Regions from separate parts of the Alicyclobacillus fodiniaquatilis genome, predicted to be linked through region 2. Evidence: a T-box and tRNA genes for the amino acid it is inferred to sense, from the RefSeq annotation. Region 2 holds a T-box; the other regions hold tRNA genes.
The links. A T-box is a leader RNA that pairs with one kind of tRNA and senses whether it is charged. The one in region 2 lies ahead of metG (methionine--tRNA ligase), so its partner is inferred to be a tRNA-Met.
Positions count from the first base shown of each region.

Region 1: it encodes a tRNA-Met, which carries the amino acid that the T-box ahead of metG (methionine--tRNA ligase) is inferred to sense. The anticodon was not compared.
Region 3: it encodes a tRNA-Met, which carries the amino acid that the T-box ahead of metG (methionine--tRNA ligase) is inferred to sense. The anticodon was not compared.

Region 1 covers NZ_JBHUCX010000092.1:183,586-187,855, forward strand. Annotated here, with positions in the region: gene ACFSB2_RS22280 (anthranilate synthase component I family protein) at 1-387, opposite strand, end outside; gene ACFSB2_RS22285 (anthranilate synthase component II) at 542-1,105, opposite strand; tRNA gene ACFSB2_RS22290 (tRNA-Ile) at 1,264-1,340, opposite strand; tRNA gene ACFSB2_RS22295 (tRNA-Asp) at 1,367-1,443, opposite strand; tRNA gene ACFSB2_RS22300 (tRNA-Met) at 1,447-1,522, opposite strand; tRNA gene ACFSB2_RS22305 (tRNA-Val) at 1,535-1,609, opposite strand; tRNA gene ACFSB2_RS22310 (tRNA-Glu) at 1,610-1,684, opposite strand; tRNA gene ACFSB2_RS22315 (tRNA-Asn) at 1,690-1,764, opposite strand; tRNA gene ACFSB2_RS22320 (tRNA-Ala) at 1,769-1,844, opposite strand; tRNA gene ACFSB2_RS22325 (tRNA-Leu) at 1,847-1,929, opposite strand; tRNA gene ACFSB2_RS22330 (tRNA-Arg) at 1,931-2,007, opposite strand; tRNA gene ACFSB2_RS22335 (tRNA-Ile) at 2,078-2,154, opposite strand; gene ACFSB2_RS22340 (DUF1540 domain-containing protein) at 2,542-2,754, opposite strand; gene ACFSB2_RS22345 (metal-sulfur cluster assembly factor) at 2,773-3,075, opposite strand; gene ACFSB2_RS22350 (manganese catalase family protein) at 3,345-3,923, opposite strand; gene ACFSB2_RS22355 (hypothetical protein) at 3,961-4,170, shown strand.
Region 2 covers NZ_JBHUCX010000008.1:58,653-62,922, reverse strand. Annotated here, with positions in the region: gene metG (methionine--tRNA ligase) at 1-1,614, opposite strand, end outside; T-box leader at 1,807-2,077, opposite strand; gene ACFSB2_RS02540 (AbrB/MazE/SpoVT family DNA-binding domain-containing protein) at 2,528-2,767, shown strand; gene rsmI (16S rRNA (cytidine(1402)-2'-O)-methyltransferase) at 2,891-3,757, opposite strand; gene ACFSB2_RS02530 (initiation-control protein YabA) at 3,891-4,199, opposite strand; partial or broken gene ACFSB2_RS02525 (PSP1 domain-containing protein) at 4,240-4,270, opposite strand, start outside.
Region 3 covers NZ_JBHUCX010000005.1:51,082-55,351, forward strand. Annotated here, with positions in the region: gene ACFSB2_RS02035 (extracellular solute-binding protein) at 1-492, shown strand, start outside; gene ACFSB2_RS02040 (alpha-L-fucosidase) at 533-1,822, shown strand; gene ACFSB2_RS02045 (hypothetical protein) at 2,096-2,248, shown strand; tRNA gene ACFSB2_RS02050 (tRNA-Met) at 2,843-2,919, opposite strand; tRNA gene ACFSB2_RS02055 (tRNA-Phe) at 2,930-3,005, opposite strand; tRNA gene ACFSB2_RS02060 (tRNA-Met) at 3,009-3,084, opposite strand; tRNA gene ACFSB2_RS02065 (tRNA-Val) at 3,088-3,163, opposite strand; tRNA gene ACFSB2_RS02070 (tRNA-Glu) at 3,206-3,280, opposite strand; tRNA gene ACFSB2_RS02075 (tRNA-Asn) at 3,287-3,361, opposite strand; tRNA gene ACFSB2_RS02080 (tRNA-Ala) at 3,365-3,440, opposite strand; tRNA gene ACFSB2_RS02085 (tRNA-Arg) at 3,448-3,524, opposite strand; tRNA gene ACFSB2_RS02090 (tRNA-Gln) at 3,527-3,601, opposite strand; tRNA gene ACFSB2_RS02095 (tRNA-His) at 3,605-3,680, opposite strand; tRNA gene ACFSB2_RS02100 (tRNA-Tyr) at 3,749-3,833, opposite strand; gene ACFSB2_RS02105 (hypothetical protein) at 4,056-4,253, shown strand.

The DNA of each region.
Region 1 (4,270 bases), on a different contig from region 2:
CTCCATCTCCCTGGCACAGGTCTCCTTGAGGATTTGGCGGATCGATTCGAGAAAGGCCATCGGGTCTTCCGGCCGAAACAAAAATGGTTCGTCTGACACCGCGCTCGTCCATACAAGAGCGGCCTGCGCATCCTGCTGGATACGGTTCTGCATCGTTTCAAAGAGATTTTCCAAAGCAGAATTGGCAAATACCGCAACCAGCCCATCCTTGATTTGCACCTCAACCACAGGACACAGACCAACCAAACTCATCTGATAAAGCGCACTGTCATCGGCGCGCCCAGCTTCCAACAAAAACGCGTGGTTTGGCGCGACAATCGACTGCAAATGCAAATATAGATAGAACGGATCAACGGTTTGATCCGTCGCAAATGTAAACTTTTTCACAACAAATATGCCCCCATTCTTGCTCTCCTATCAATAAAATCGGTACTTCGACCACCCTACATCCCGATGTTTAGATCAGCGGCATGTTCATGGCCTGTTGGTCAAAACGAATAAAATACGATGGTTTATCTTTGGAAAAATAAGCAATTTGACCTCAAGCCACCATCGAAAGGAAGTTTGCAATCATTTGCTTGCCGTTCGTCGTCAATATCGACTCTGGATGAAACTGCACGCCAAGCGCGCCTGTCGGCTCATGCCGCAGCGCCATAATGACATCATCGACATATGCAGTCACAGTAAACGGCGATGGCAAAGATTTTACATCAACTTCCAAAGAATGGTACCTTGTTGCCTGGAATGGGGAAGGAATTTGCGCAAACAAAGGATCTCCATTGTGCTGGATAAGCGAAGTTTTTCCATGCAACGGGCGTTCCGCTTGAACGACGTTTCCGCCGAATGCCGCTGCCAAAGATTGATGCCCTAGGCAGACGCCAAGCACAGGAATACGCCCCGCAAAATACTGAATACATTCAATGGAGACACCTGCCTCAGCAGGTGTACACGGACCAGGGGAAATCAATACAGCGGATGGTTTCAGTTGGCGCAGTTCGTCAAGCTTAACATCATTCCTGCGAACAACCACCTCACTACCCAACTCACAGCAATATTGCACTAAATTGTAAGTAAATGAATCGTAGTTATCGATCATCAATAACACTCGGCTTCTCTCCCCTCGGGCGCACAAGGCTGTCCGCCACACTCTACTCAACTGTCTCAACTTACACCAACCGTACATGAGAACCTCCGCATCGTCAACCATCAAGGCGGGATAATCAAATAAAAACTTTGCTCAATACGCAAAAAGACCCACCTAAATGGTGGGCCTAAGAGGACTCGAACCTCTGACCTCACGATTATCAGTCGTGCGCTCTAGCCAGCTGAGCTATAGGCCCAAGGTGATGGATCTTTTTGCATTATGTGGCGGAGCTGACGGGATTCGAACCCGCGGTCTCCTGCGTGACAGGCAGGCATGTTAGGCCTCTACACCACAGCTCCACATGGTTGCGGGGGCAGGACTTGAACCTGCGACCTTCGGGTTATGAGCCCGACGAGCTGCCAACTGCTCCACCCCGCGTCGATATATAGTTGGTGGGCGGTGGCAGGATCGAACTGCCGACCCCTCGCGTGTGAAGCGAGTGCTCTCCCCCTGAGCTAACCGCCCTGGTGACCCCAGCGGGATTCGAACCCGCGTTACCGCCGTGAAAGGGCGGTGTCTTAACCGCTTGACCATGGGGCCAATACTGGCTCCCCGAGTAGGATTCGAACCTACGACCCTCCGGTTAACAGCCGGATGCTCTACCGCTGAGCTATCGAGGAATACTGGTGGAGGTAAACGGATTCGAACCGATGACCCCCTGCTTGCAAGGCAGGTGCTCTCCCAGCTGAGCTATACCCCCAGTGGTGCCGAAGGCCGGACTCGAACCGGCACGGTTTCCCGCACGATTTTGAGTCGTGTGCGTCTGCCAATTCCGCCACTTCGGCATGGCGTGCCCGGAGAGATTCGAACTCCCGACCTCTTGATTCGTAGTCAAGCGCTCTATCCAGCTGAGCTACGGGCACATACTTGTCTTAAAGGACGAGCTGTATCATAACACGTCCGCTTCTTGAATGCAACAACTTTCGAAAATGCTGGTGGGCCTAAGAGGACTCGAACCTCTGACCTCACGATTATCAGTCGTGCGCTCTAGCCAGCTGAGCTATAGGCCCTTATGTAATAAAAGCAAATCTCAAAGTGTCACGAGCGATATTCTACAGGAGTTTCATCATCAAAGTCAATCATTATTTTTGAACCGAATATCTTGCCCTTTGATTGTACATCTGAAGCACTTGATCCAATGCCTTCTGCCGTCCCCCCGCTAAATCTTCAGAAATCGCTGTATTCATATTGGCAATACCTACTCATAAAAACACCGCGTCATTGATTCGCAACGCGGTCATGATATCCCTTATCCCCAAAAACTACACATTTCCTATATTCTGTCCAACATTTGAGTTCATTTTACATGATAAAATGTCAACCAAAATAAATTCAAATATATTTCATAAAATCCAAAACGGCAAAATCGGCCCAAAGGACCGACTTTGCCTGTCTTTTTAAACAGGTTTAAATGTATGACAACACGTATTGGCCGGGTCACTTGCCGACTGTGTATGGTCTAAATCCACCATAATCTCATTTGCGATCTCTTCGTTGAAATTCGCGTTGGCGTTCTGGTTGACCGTGACCATAATGGCTGGTGCACCACAGTTGTTGTCATCTTTCCAGAAATAGCAATTCGACACACTACATTTCACATCCACTTTCATTCACACGTCTCCTTTCAATCAGTGAATTCCGAGTTCTTTTCTCACCGTCGGCTCCATCATGTCCGGGTTCCATGGCGGATCCCACACCAAATCCACATTCACATACTCCACATTCTTGGCATGCGCCCCCGCCGCCTCAATGGCATCCAAAAATCCCTCTTGCAATGGACATCCAGGCGTCGTCAGCGTCATCACGATATTAAGTTGCCCATCTTTCGGCTCGTTGATGTCGTAAATCAGGCCGAGATCAACGACGTTAATACCAATTTCAGGATCGATCACTTTTTTCAAATTTTCTCTGACCTCATCCGTGCTTATCAGCTTCTACACCTCCACTTATCATCGTTTAGCATGGAACCAAATGAGCGCGAATATTTAGGCACCTTTTGACACATCACTTTCAATTTCCGCGTATGTATTTCACAACTTGCAGCGGTCTAAGCCAAATAAGCAAATGCAGCCATACGAAACACGGCCGCAACAGGCATACATCCAAACTGCCCAACGCGAAAAGACCCTCTGCCACGAATGGGAGGGTCTCGGCTATGTCTGATGGATAACGCCAAACATGCGCATGAAACGGTCAACACCTAAAATATCTTTTTTTGCTCCCGGTGATCTTTGAGAATTTCAACCGCTTCGCGAAAGCGCAGAGAATGAACAATCTCCCGTTCGCGCAGGAATTTCAAGCTATCTACAATATCGGGATCGTCCGTGTTGTCGATGATCCATTGATATGTAGCGCGGGCTTTTTCCTCAGCGGCGATGTCCTCATAAAGGTCCGCAATCGGATCCCCCTTCGCCTGAATATAGGTCGCCGTCCATGGATTTCCGGCCGCGTCATGATACCAAAGCGCGCGATCATGATTGACATAATGCTCCGCTAACCCAGCTTTCTGTAACTGCTCTATGGTCGCATCCTTGGTCAGTTTGTACACCATTGTCGCGATCATTTCGAGATGAGCAAACTCTTCCGTGCCAATGTCGGTCAATAGACCAATCACTTTGTCTGGAATCGTATAGCGTTGATTCAGATAACGCAGTGCCGCGGAGAGTTCACCATCGGCCCCCCCATACTGTTCAATCAACAATTTGGCCAGTTTGGGATCACATTTGCTCACCCGTACTGGATATTGAAGTTTTTTCTCATAAAACCTCGGATCATGTATCCGTCACGATAAACCCTTGTGTGGAGCGTGATTTGAGGTGTTTGTAATCCAGTGTAAACGATGTGGCAAGATTCAGGAATGGAAAGACGGATTGGTGGTTGGACAAGACACTTTCATCGAGGTTTCAGGTTCAGTCGTAATTTGTGGGTGTGGACATGGCATCGGTGAAGATGCTGGTTCGGGAATTTTGCGGGAGTTTGATGTTCCTGATTCAGAAGACGACCATCTCCTCGATCCCTGCGACTGAGTTGCACCGAAGAGGGACAATATCCCATCGCATTGCGAAGACAGGCCGCCACATTGGGCCTGTCTTCGATTTTTCGACCCATTAACGATACATTGTCCCA
Region 2 (4,270 bases):
CTCTTGTTTTGGCGTTTCTTTTTGTGCAACTTCCGGTTTTGGTCCAGTCATTTCTGTCAATTCTTCAATCTCCTTTTCAACATCCAACCGCGGAAACAAAGGCGCCGCTTCTTGAACGCGCGTCCCAGACGCCCCTTTGCCAAACGCGAGCGCATTCCAACTGAACGCTTCGTCAGACCAGCCAAACTGCGCCTGAATCGCTTTGGGCGCGCTGGTCATAAAGGGCTGAACCATTACAGTCGTCATGCGAATGGCCTCGACCATATGATACAGCACCGTCTCCAGACGCTCCTGCTGACCTTCTTTGTGCAAACGCCAAGGCTGACATTCATCGATGTATTTATTGGCGCGGCGAACCAAATTCCAAATTTCCGTCAAAGCCAACGAGAACTGCATCCGGTCCATATGGCCTTCCGTCGCAGTCACCACTTCGCTGGCCAGGGCAATTAGTTGCGCTTCTGGCACTTCGCTGGCATGCGGCTTTGGCACAACGCCGTCGGAGAATCTGTGCAGCATGGCGACCGTCCGATGAATCAAGTTGCCAAAGTCGTTGGCGAGATCATAATTGAGCCGTTCGACAAGGGACTCTGGTGTGAAGATGCCATCCTGGCCGAACGGGATTTCCCGCATCAGAAAATAGCGAAACGCGTCATGGCCGTATCGGTCGATCAACCGCAGCGGATCGACCACATTGCCTTTTGACTTGCTCATTTTCCCACCTTTGGCCATGAAGAATCCATGCCCAAACACTTTTTTCGGCAAAGGCAAGTCGAGCGCCATCAGGATGATGGGCCAATAGACCGCGTGAAAGCGCACGATGTCCTTGCCGACGACATGGACATCCGCTGGCCAGTAGCGCTCGAATTTCGCTTTCTGCGCTTCATCTGCTGCGCCATAGCCAATGGCTGTAATATAGTTTGTCAACGCGTCCAACCAGACGTAGACCACGTGTTTGGGATCCCGTTTGACATGCACGCCCCAATCGAACGACGTGCGCGAGACGCACAAATCTTGCAGGCCGGGTTTGATGAAGTTGTTGATCATCTCGGTCTTGCGGCCCAGCGGTTCAATAAACTCTGGATTTTCATCATAGTATTGCAACAGCCTGTCCACGTATTTGCCCATGCGGAAGAAGTAGGATTCCTCACGCACAAACTGCACCTCGCGCCCACACTCCGGACATTTGCCGTCTTTGAGTTCCCGCTCCAGCCAAAATGACTCATCAGGCGTGCAATACCAACCTTCATAATGCGATAGATAGATATCATCTTTGTCGAGCAAACGCTCGAACAGTTCCACGACCACACTTTTGTGCCGTTCTTCCGTCGTCCGGATGAAATCGTCGTAGGAGATGTCCAACTTGGCCCAGAGCGCTTGAATCCACTCGATGATGGGATCCAAAAACGGCTTGGGCGCAAGCCCAGCATCGGCCGCCCGAGTTTGAATTTTCTGGCCATGCTCATCTGTGCCGGTGAGGAAGAACACATCGTAGCCGCGGAGCCGTTTATAGCGAGCCATGGCATCGGCCGCAACGGTTGTGTACGCATGGCCAATATGTAACTTGTCGTTCGGGTAATAAATTGGCGTGGTAATGTAAAATGTCGGTTTCGTCATCGATTGCCCTCCATTGTTCAACATGTGTTCAACATGTGTTCAACATGTGTTCAACATGTGTTCAACATGTGTTCAACATGTGTTCAACATGGTTTCCTATGGGACATGTGAAAAAGACTTCTCATCATTCAATAAAGATGGATTTTCACATGCCCCTAAAGGTGAAGCCAAAAACAAAAAACCCCGGCCCGGCATTGGGGCGAGGTTTGCTCGCGGTACCACCCAACTTCACACGCACATAGACGTGTCTCGTTGCAGATGTATGGCAGTGGCTAAACAAATGAAGCACATCTACCTTACACGCTTGTTTGATAACGGAAACGACCGTACACGCCTCATCCCCGCACTGGAAACTCGACGCATATTCTCCGGAACCATACTCCCTGACGGCACAATTACTGGCTTCCACCAACCCAGCTCGCTATGAACGGCCAATCAGGTACCATTCCTTCATAGAACTTCTCACAATCACAGCATCTATCCCTCTGCGACCGTAAGAACAACATGATTCATTTGTGTTTGCTTTTAACATACATGACCCTCATCCGTCACGTCAACGCATATGGCGATCCCGATACAAAACCGCCTCACAAGTAGGATAGCCCGCCATGGCCCATCTCAATCAAGCGGCCTCAAGCTTTTGGGAAAATATGCACTGATGCACACATTTATCGACCGACAATGACAGAGAATGTGGTCATAAAAATTGATGTTTGTATCAAAATTTGAAATATGTGTCGAAATTGAAAACTAGGAACTGTAAGGACTTGCAAAAAAGCGAGTATGATTTATAGTATAGGTAATTGAAGTATCTGCATGCTGTGATATTCAATTCCCTACGCCACCATGCTGTTTTACTTCACCATACAGACATACAAACACCATACAAATCCTAAACCGGGGGATGGTACATTTGAAATCTACAGGCATTGTACGCAAAGTTGATGAACTAGGTCGTGTCGTCATTCCTATCGAATTGCGCCGCACGCTGGGTATCGGTGAAAAAGATGCGCTGGAAATTTACGTAGACGGAGATCGCATCATTTTGAAGAAGTACGAGCCCGCTTGTATTTTCTGTGGCCAAGCTGATGAGATCATTCATTTCAAAGGCAAGAACATTTGTCCGTCCTGTATCGCTGAAATGAGCTCCTAAACACATTGAAGGTGACAAAAGCTGACGACTTGGTCGTCAGCTTTTTTGATGCCTTCAGCCAGTTCCACTTCTTTGTCCTCTGAAGTGTATTGCGCCTGCGCAAAGCGCTGTACAATGTCCCGCTCAAGATAGTGTCGCATTGTACAAATCGCGCCGATTGACGGACAGTTGTAGCGCCACCGCCTGAACCGCTGTCTTATGCCGCTCTCCTTGGGCCATTTTTTCGAGTACCAGATCTACAGCCTGTTGCCAGACCGCTTCTGGGTCAACTTCTTCACTTGCGCGTATCCCTCGATTGTCCAACAGAATCACATATTCACCGCGGACCGCTTCGTCCTTCACATATTGCGCCAACTCCGGGAGGGTCCCATGAATGAACGTTTCGTGTTTCTTCGTCAACTCCTTGGCCAAGACGGCGCGCTTCTCGCCAAACAACTGGCTGATTCTCTCCAAAGTGGCCACAAGGCGATGCGGCGCCTCATACATAATCAGCGTCGCTGGAATGGGCAGATACGTCTGCAGAGCCGTCTCCATCGCCCCTAAACTGCGCGGCAAAAAGCCCAGATAGACGAATGGCTGCAAAGGGAAGCCACTGCCAACCAGTGCCGCTAAGAGCGCACTTGGGCCAGGAATCGGGATGACCGGAATCCCTCGTTCAATCGCGGTATCGACCGCCACTTCACCAGGATCAGACAGCAGGGGTGTCCCTGCATCCGACACCAGCGCGATGGATTGCCCTTGCGCCCAAGCCTCGGCCATCCACGCTTGGCGAAGTTGTTCATTGTGCTGGTGGTAGCTCGCCACTTTCGGTGGATGAATGTCGAAATGGGTCAATAACTTGCGCGTGTGACGTGTATCCTCACACAGAACGATGTCCACCGCTTTGAGTGTCGTCACCAACCGTTCGCTGACATCGCTCAAATTTCCTATGGGCGTGCTGCAGATATATAATTTCGGTCCTGTGTCCGCAAAACTTTTGATGATGTTCACCATATGACTCGCCCCTTCAAAACAATCGATGCCCACACTGCGCCACCCGTGATGGTTTTATGCCACTGCTGGACAAAATCCATGTGACAATATACAAAAAAACCCGTTCCGAAGAACGGGACATCCTTTTCATTCATGTTTTTTGAATAAACGAAAGACAGAAAAGACATTCGCCTTCCGTACGCAAGCTCCCATACTTGACATTACAAATGTGAAAACCCTCTCGATAGATGCGCAACAGATTTTCTTGTGCGGACCTTGGTTCCAGCGGTGTCTTGCCTTCAAGCGACTCTTCTTTGAAACGCTCATTCTCACGCTGCAAACGCAAGTTTTCCTCAATCAAATCCTGGATTTTCTGTTTCAATGTCCCCAGTTCGACATACAGTTCACCAATACGCTCTTCCAGATTGGCAACCTGTACAAACAATGATTGTTTGTCCATACTCGGATACCGACCTCATTCACGCCAACGCGTCTTGGTCTTGGTAAGCATCATTCTCAAATTTCAGGCAA
Region 3 (4,270 bases), on a different contig from region 2:
GACGGAAAACAAGCGTTGTTCAACACCGACTGGAACAAGTTTTACAACGGCGGATCGCAGCAAAATGAAGGCTGGGATCAGATGGGTCCCATCGACCAATCCGAAATCTGGCGAAACGGTGGCGTCGCAGTTCCTCCATATTCGCCCAGTGGCTTGACCAGCAGTCTGCTTCAGTTGGAGACTGAGAAAAATTACGCAGGTCATCAACCGCCGGAAGTATACCCAGGGAATGTCTGGATTCCCACTGCGGAAAACCAGCAGTACGCAATGTACCAAACCAACATCGATAATTTCGTGAACCAATGGACGAGCGAATTCATTGTCGGATCGAAATCCATTGATAAGGATTGGAACACATATGTGCAAGGTGTCGAAAACCTCGGCTTGGATCAGTACATCAAGATGTCACAAAGCGCAATGGGCAAACCGTTTGACACGAGTCAATATCAACCGGATCCAAAAGATGTGAAATTCCTGGAATCACTCAAGTGACAAGAATCGCATTCACGCATATGTTGAGGAGGGAAGCAATGTGACAGATTATCTATGGCCAGAGCAGTATGGAGATCCCAGTTGGTTGTTGAATGATCGCTTTGGGCTGTTCATCCACTGGGGTTTATATTCAGCCGCAGCCCGGCATGAGTGGGTTATGAATCGGGAGCGCATTCACCCAGATAAGTACAATCAATACTTTGAGCATTTCGATCCCGATTTGTACAATCCGCAGGTATGGGCCGAAGCTGCCAAAGACGCGGGTATGAAGTATTTTGTCGTGACGACGAAACACCACGAGGGATTTGCGCTCTGGGATTCACAGTTGACCGATTACAAGGCGACGAACACGCCTGTCCAAAAAGATTTGCTGCGTCCCATGGTCGATGCGTTTCGCGAGCAAGGGCTGAAGGTGGGCTTTTATCACTCGCTCATTGATTGGCATCATCCGGAGTTTCCTGTGGATGGACTTCACCCTCAGCGCGACGATGAAGCGTTTAAGCGGCAAGCCGCTGAACGGGATATCAAGAAATATGCGGCGTACCTGCATGGTCAAGTGAGAGAACTGTTGACGAATTACGGAAAAGTGGATTATTTATGGTTCGATTTCTCCTATGCGCGAGAAAATTGGGGTTGGTCCAAGGGCAAAGGGGCAGATGACTGGCAATCTGCAGCGTTGGAGAAAATGGTGCTTGAGCTCCAGCCAAACATCCTAATCAATGACCGGCTCGATCTCGACAGAGGCGTGGGTACACCAGAGCAGTATCAACCGAGCGGATTGATACTCAAAGACGGCAAACCGGTGATCTGGGAGGCTTGTCAAACGCTCAATGGCAGTTGGGGATACGATAGAGATAATCTCGATTGGAAATCAGTTGATCTTCTCGTAAAAATGCTGATTGACACGGTGTCAAAGGGCGGCAATCTGCTGCTCAACGTCGGGCCGAATGCCCGTGGTGAGATCGATGAGCGCGCACTGGAGACATTGCGCGGCATCGGGAAGTGGATGCGTCTACACTCGCGCTCCATCTACGGCGCCACAAACAGCGAATTTACCGCGCCGCCTGATTGTCGCTACACACAGCGGGGGGATCGCCTGTATTTGCACATTTTTTCATGGCCGTTCAAGCACATTCAATTGCCGGGGTTGGCTGGCCGCGTGAAGTACGCTCAATTTTTGAATGACGCGTCTGAAATTCAATTTGGGGAAGCTGTGGAAAGCGTGAATGTTCCACATGGCGCTTCCGTAGAAGCGGGCAATGTCATTTTGGAACTGCCGATTCAGAGACCTGACGTGGCGGTGCCAGTAGTGGAGTTGTTCTTGAAGTGAAAGCGCTTAAAGTATAGGCGGCAAGCAATCGGGCAGCGCAAAATATGCTTTTTGCGTATTCATGCAAGTGGTCGATGGGAATGCTCGCCAATCAACACTACTGATGGGCAGGGGCGACCGGAGCAACAACCCTTTACGGATAGCGGCGCAGGGTAGGATGAGAAACGCGCATCCCTCCTGTGCCGTTTTGTTGAACGGCAAACGACATACATACAGGTCATTTGTGCAAGACGCGGGTGGACAGCACAATGTCGAATGTGGCGGAAAGCTGGCATGAGATCAGATGAATTTGCCCTTTTCCCTTTTCGCGCGTCATCTGTGGTGTATTTTGTAACCAGCTGGAATCGTGCAAACGTCAATCAATCAGCACATCGAGAATGGCGCGGCAACGAGGTGCGCGCTTTAGTTTCGGGGCAGGCATTGTGATCGAGATGTGTATGAGCGTGTGGTAGGATGTATTTGGTAATCCATCTGGATATTGAGTTACTCTTAAGGCGAATCTGGCCATTTCCTGATGGTGGTTCTACCTATAAGTTTGAGAAGTTTCTTCTTTGCGCATCGTTCTCGTAAATCGGACAAACAGAGACATGGGCCATCAGTGATCGACAGTGAAAATAGAGTAATTCATGAGGTATCTGCGTCAAATGGTGAGGCTTGACTACGGCGATCTCGCCGAATTGAACTTGATATACGGAATCCTGTTGACAGAGTTTATGGAGAGAAAGTTGATTAGGCTCAAGAACGAATATCCAAGCCCGCCATTGTCTGGTGCAGACGTAAGTCGTATTTTCTCACTACTTGGAGAGAAGAACATGATTGATCTTAGGGAGAGAGCGGAACATGCTAAAAAGGCGAGTGCGGCGCAGAAGACAAAACAATCTTTAATTGCAAATTTGATCAATAAAAAAACCACTTCCTTCTTGAATAGTCTCAAGAAACAAGTGGTTTCTGGTGAGTGGAACCGTGTCTCGCAACGACCACACGGTACACATAAAGCGCAAAACCCTGTCAAATCAATTATGGTAGCGGCGAGTGGACTCGAACCACCGACTCCACGGGTATGAACCGTGTGCTCTAACCAGCTGAGCTACGCCGCCATGACCTTAATGGTGGCTCGGGACGGAATCGAACCGCCGACACGAGGATTTTCAGTCCTCTGCTCTACCGACTGAGCTACCGAGCCTTGTGGTTGCGGGGGCAGGACTTGAACCTGCGACCTTCGGGTTATGAGCCCGACGAGCTGCCAACTGCTCCACCCCGCGGCGTGGTGGACGTTGACGGGCTCGAACCGCCGACCCTCTGCTTGTAAGGCAGATGCTCTCCCAACTGAGCTAAACGTCCATGTTATCATATGTAATTGTGGTTTAGTACAAAGTCCACAAATGGTGACCCCAGCGGGACTCGAACCCGCGTTACCGCCGTGAAAGGGCGGTGTCTTAACCGCTTGACCATGGGGCCGTGCGCTGGCTCCCCGAGTAGGATTCGAACCTACGACCCTCCGGTTAACAGCCGGATGCTCTACCGCTGAGCTATCGAGGAAAGTGGTGGAGGTAAACGGATTCGAACCGATGACCCCCTGCTTGCAAGGCAGGTGCTCTCCCAGCTGAGCTATACCCCCACGAAACTGGCGTGCCCTGAGAGATTCGAACTCCCGACCTTTTGATTCGTAGTCAAACGCTCTATCCAGCTGAGCTAAGGGCACAATGGCTGGGGAAGAAGGATTCGAACCTTCGCATGACGGTACCAAAAACCGTTGCCTTACCGCTTGGCTATTCCCCAATATGGGGTGAGTAGTGGGAATTGAACCCACGTATGCCGGAATCACAATCCGGTGCGTTAACCCCTTCGCCATACTCACCATATTGTATATCTGCCCATCATGCCCACATTTGCATTAACTATGCAATCTACAAGCACAATTGCAGATGGTGGAGGGGGTAGGATTCGAACCTACGAAGCATTCCGCAACGGATTTACAGTCCGCTCCATTTGGCCACTTTGGTACCCCTCCGTGTCGTTCGCAGCGTCGCGAAACACTCGCAGCGCGCATTGAGTAAGATACCACGGGCTATTTGGCGAAGTCAAGACCAATCCAGATATTTTTTTCACTTTTTGTTCTGTACAGCCACATTTAAAAAATCACTTCCTATATATACGGTCATTATTTCCCCATGCGCAGTTCATTTTTAAAGTCTCTACAATACGCTGTTGGTTCGATCCGAATGTGATTGACGTGTCCTTGCATGATGGAGGGTGTGCATTTGGTCATGGGCCATTGTACTATGTGATTGGAATCCCTGTGCAGAATCTCATGTTGAAAATCATGCAGGCAGTCGACAGTGAACAGGACATTTTAATATTGCAAATTGGTGTTGAAGCCATGATGGTCAGCAATAACAAGAGTGAAAATCTGTACAATAAGGTGTTGTGAGAACCTCATACTATAAG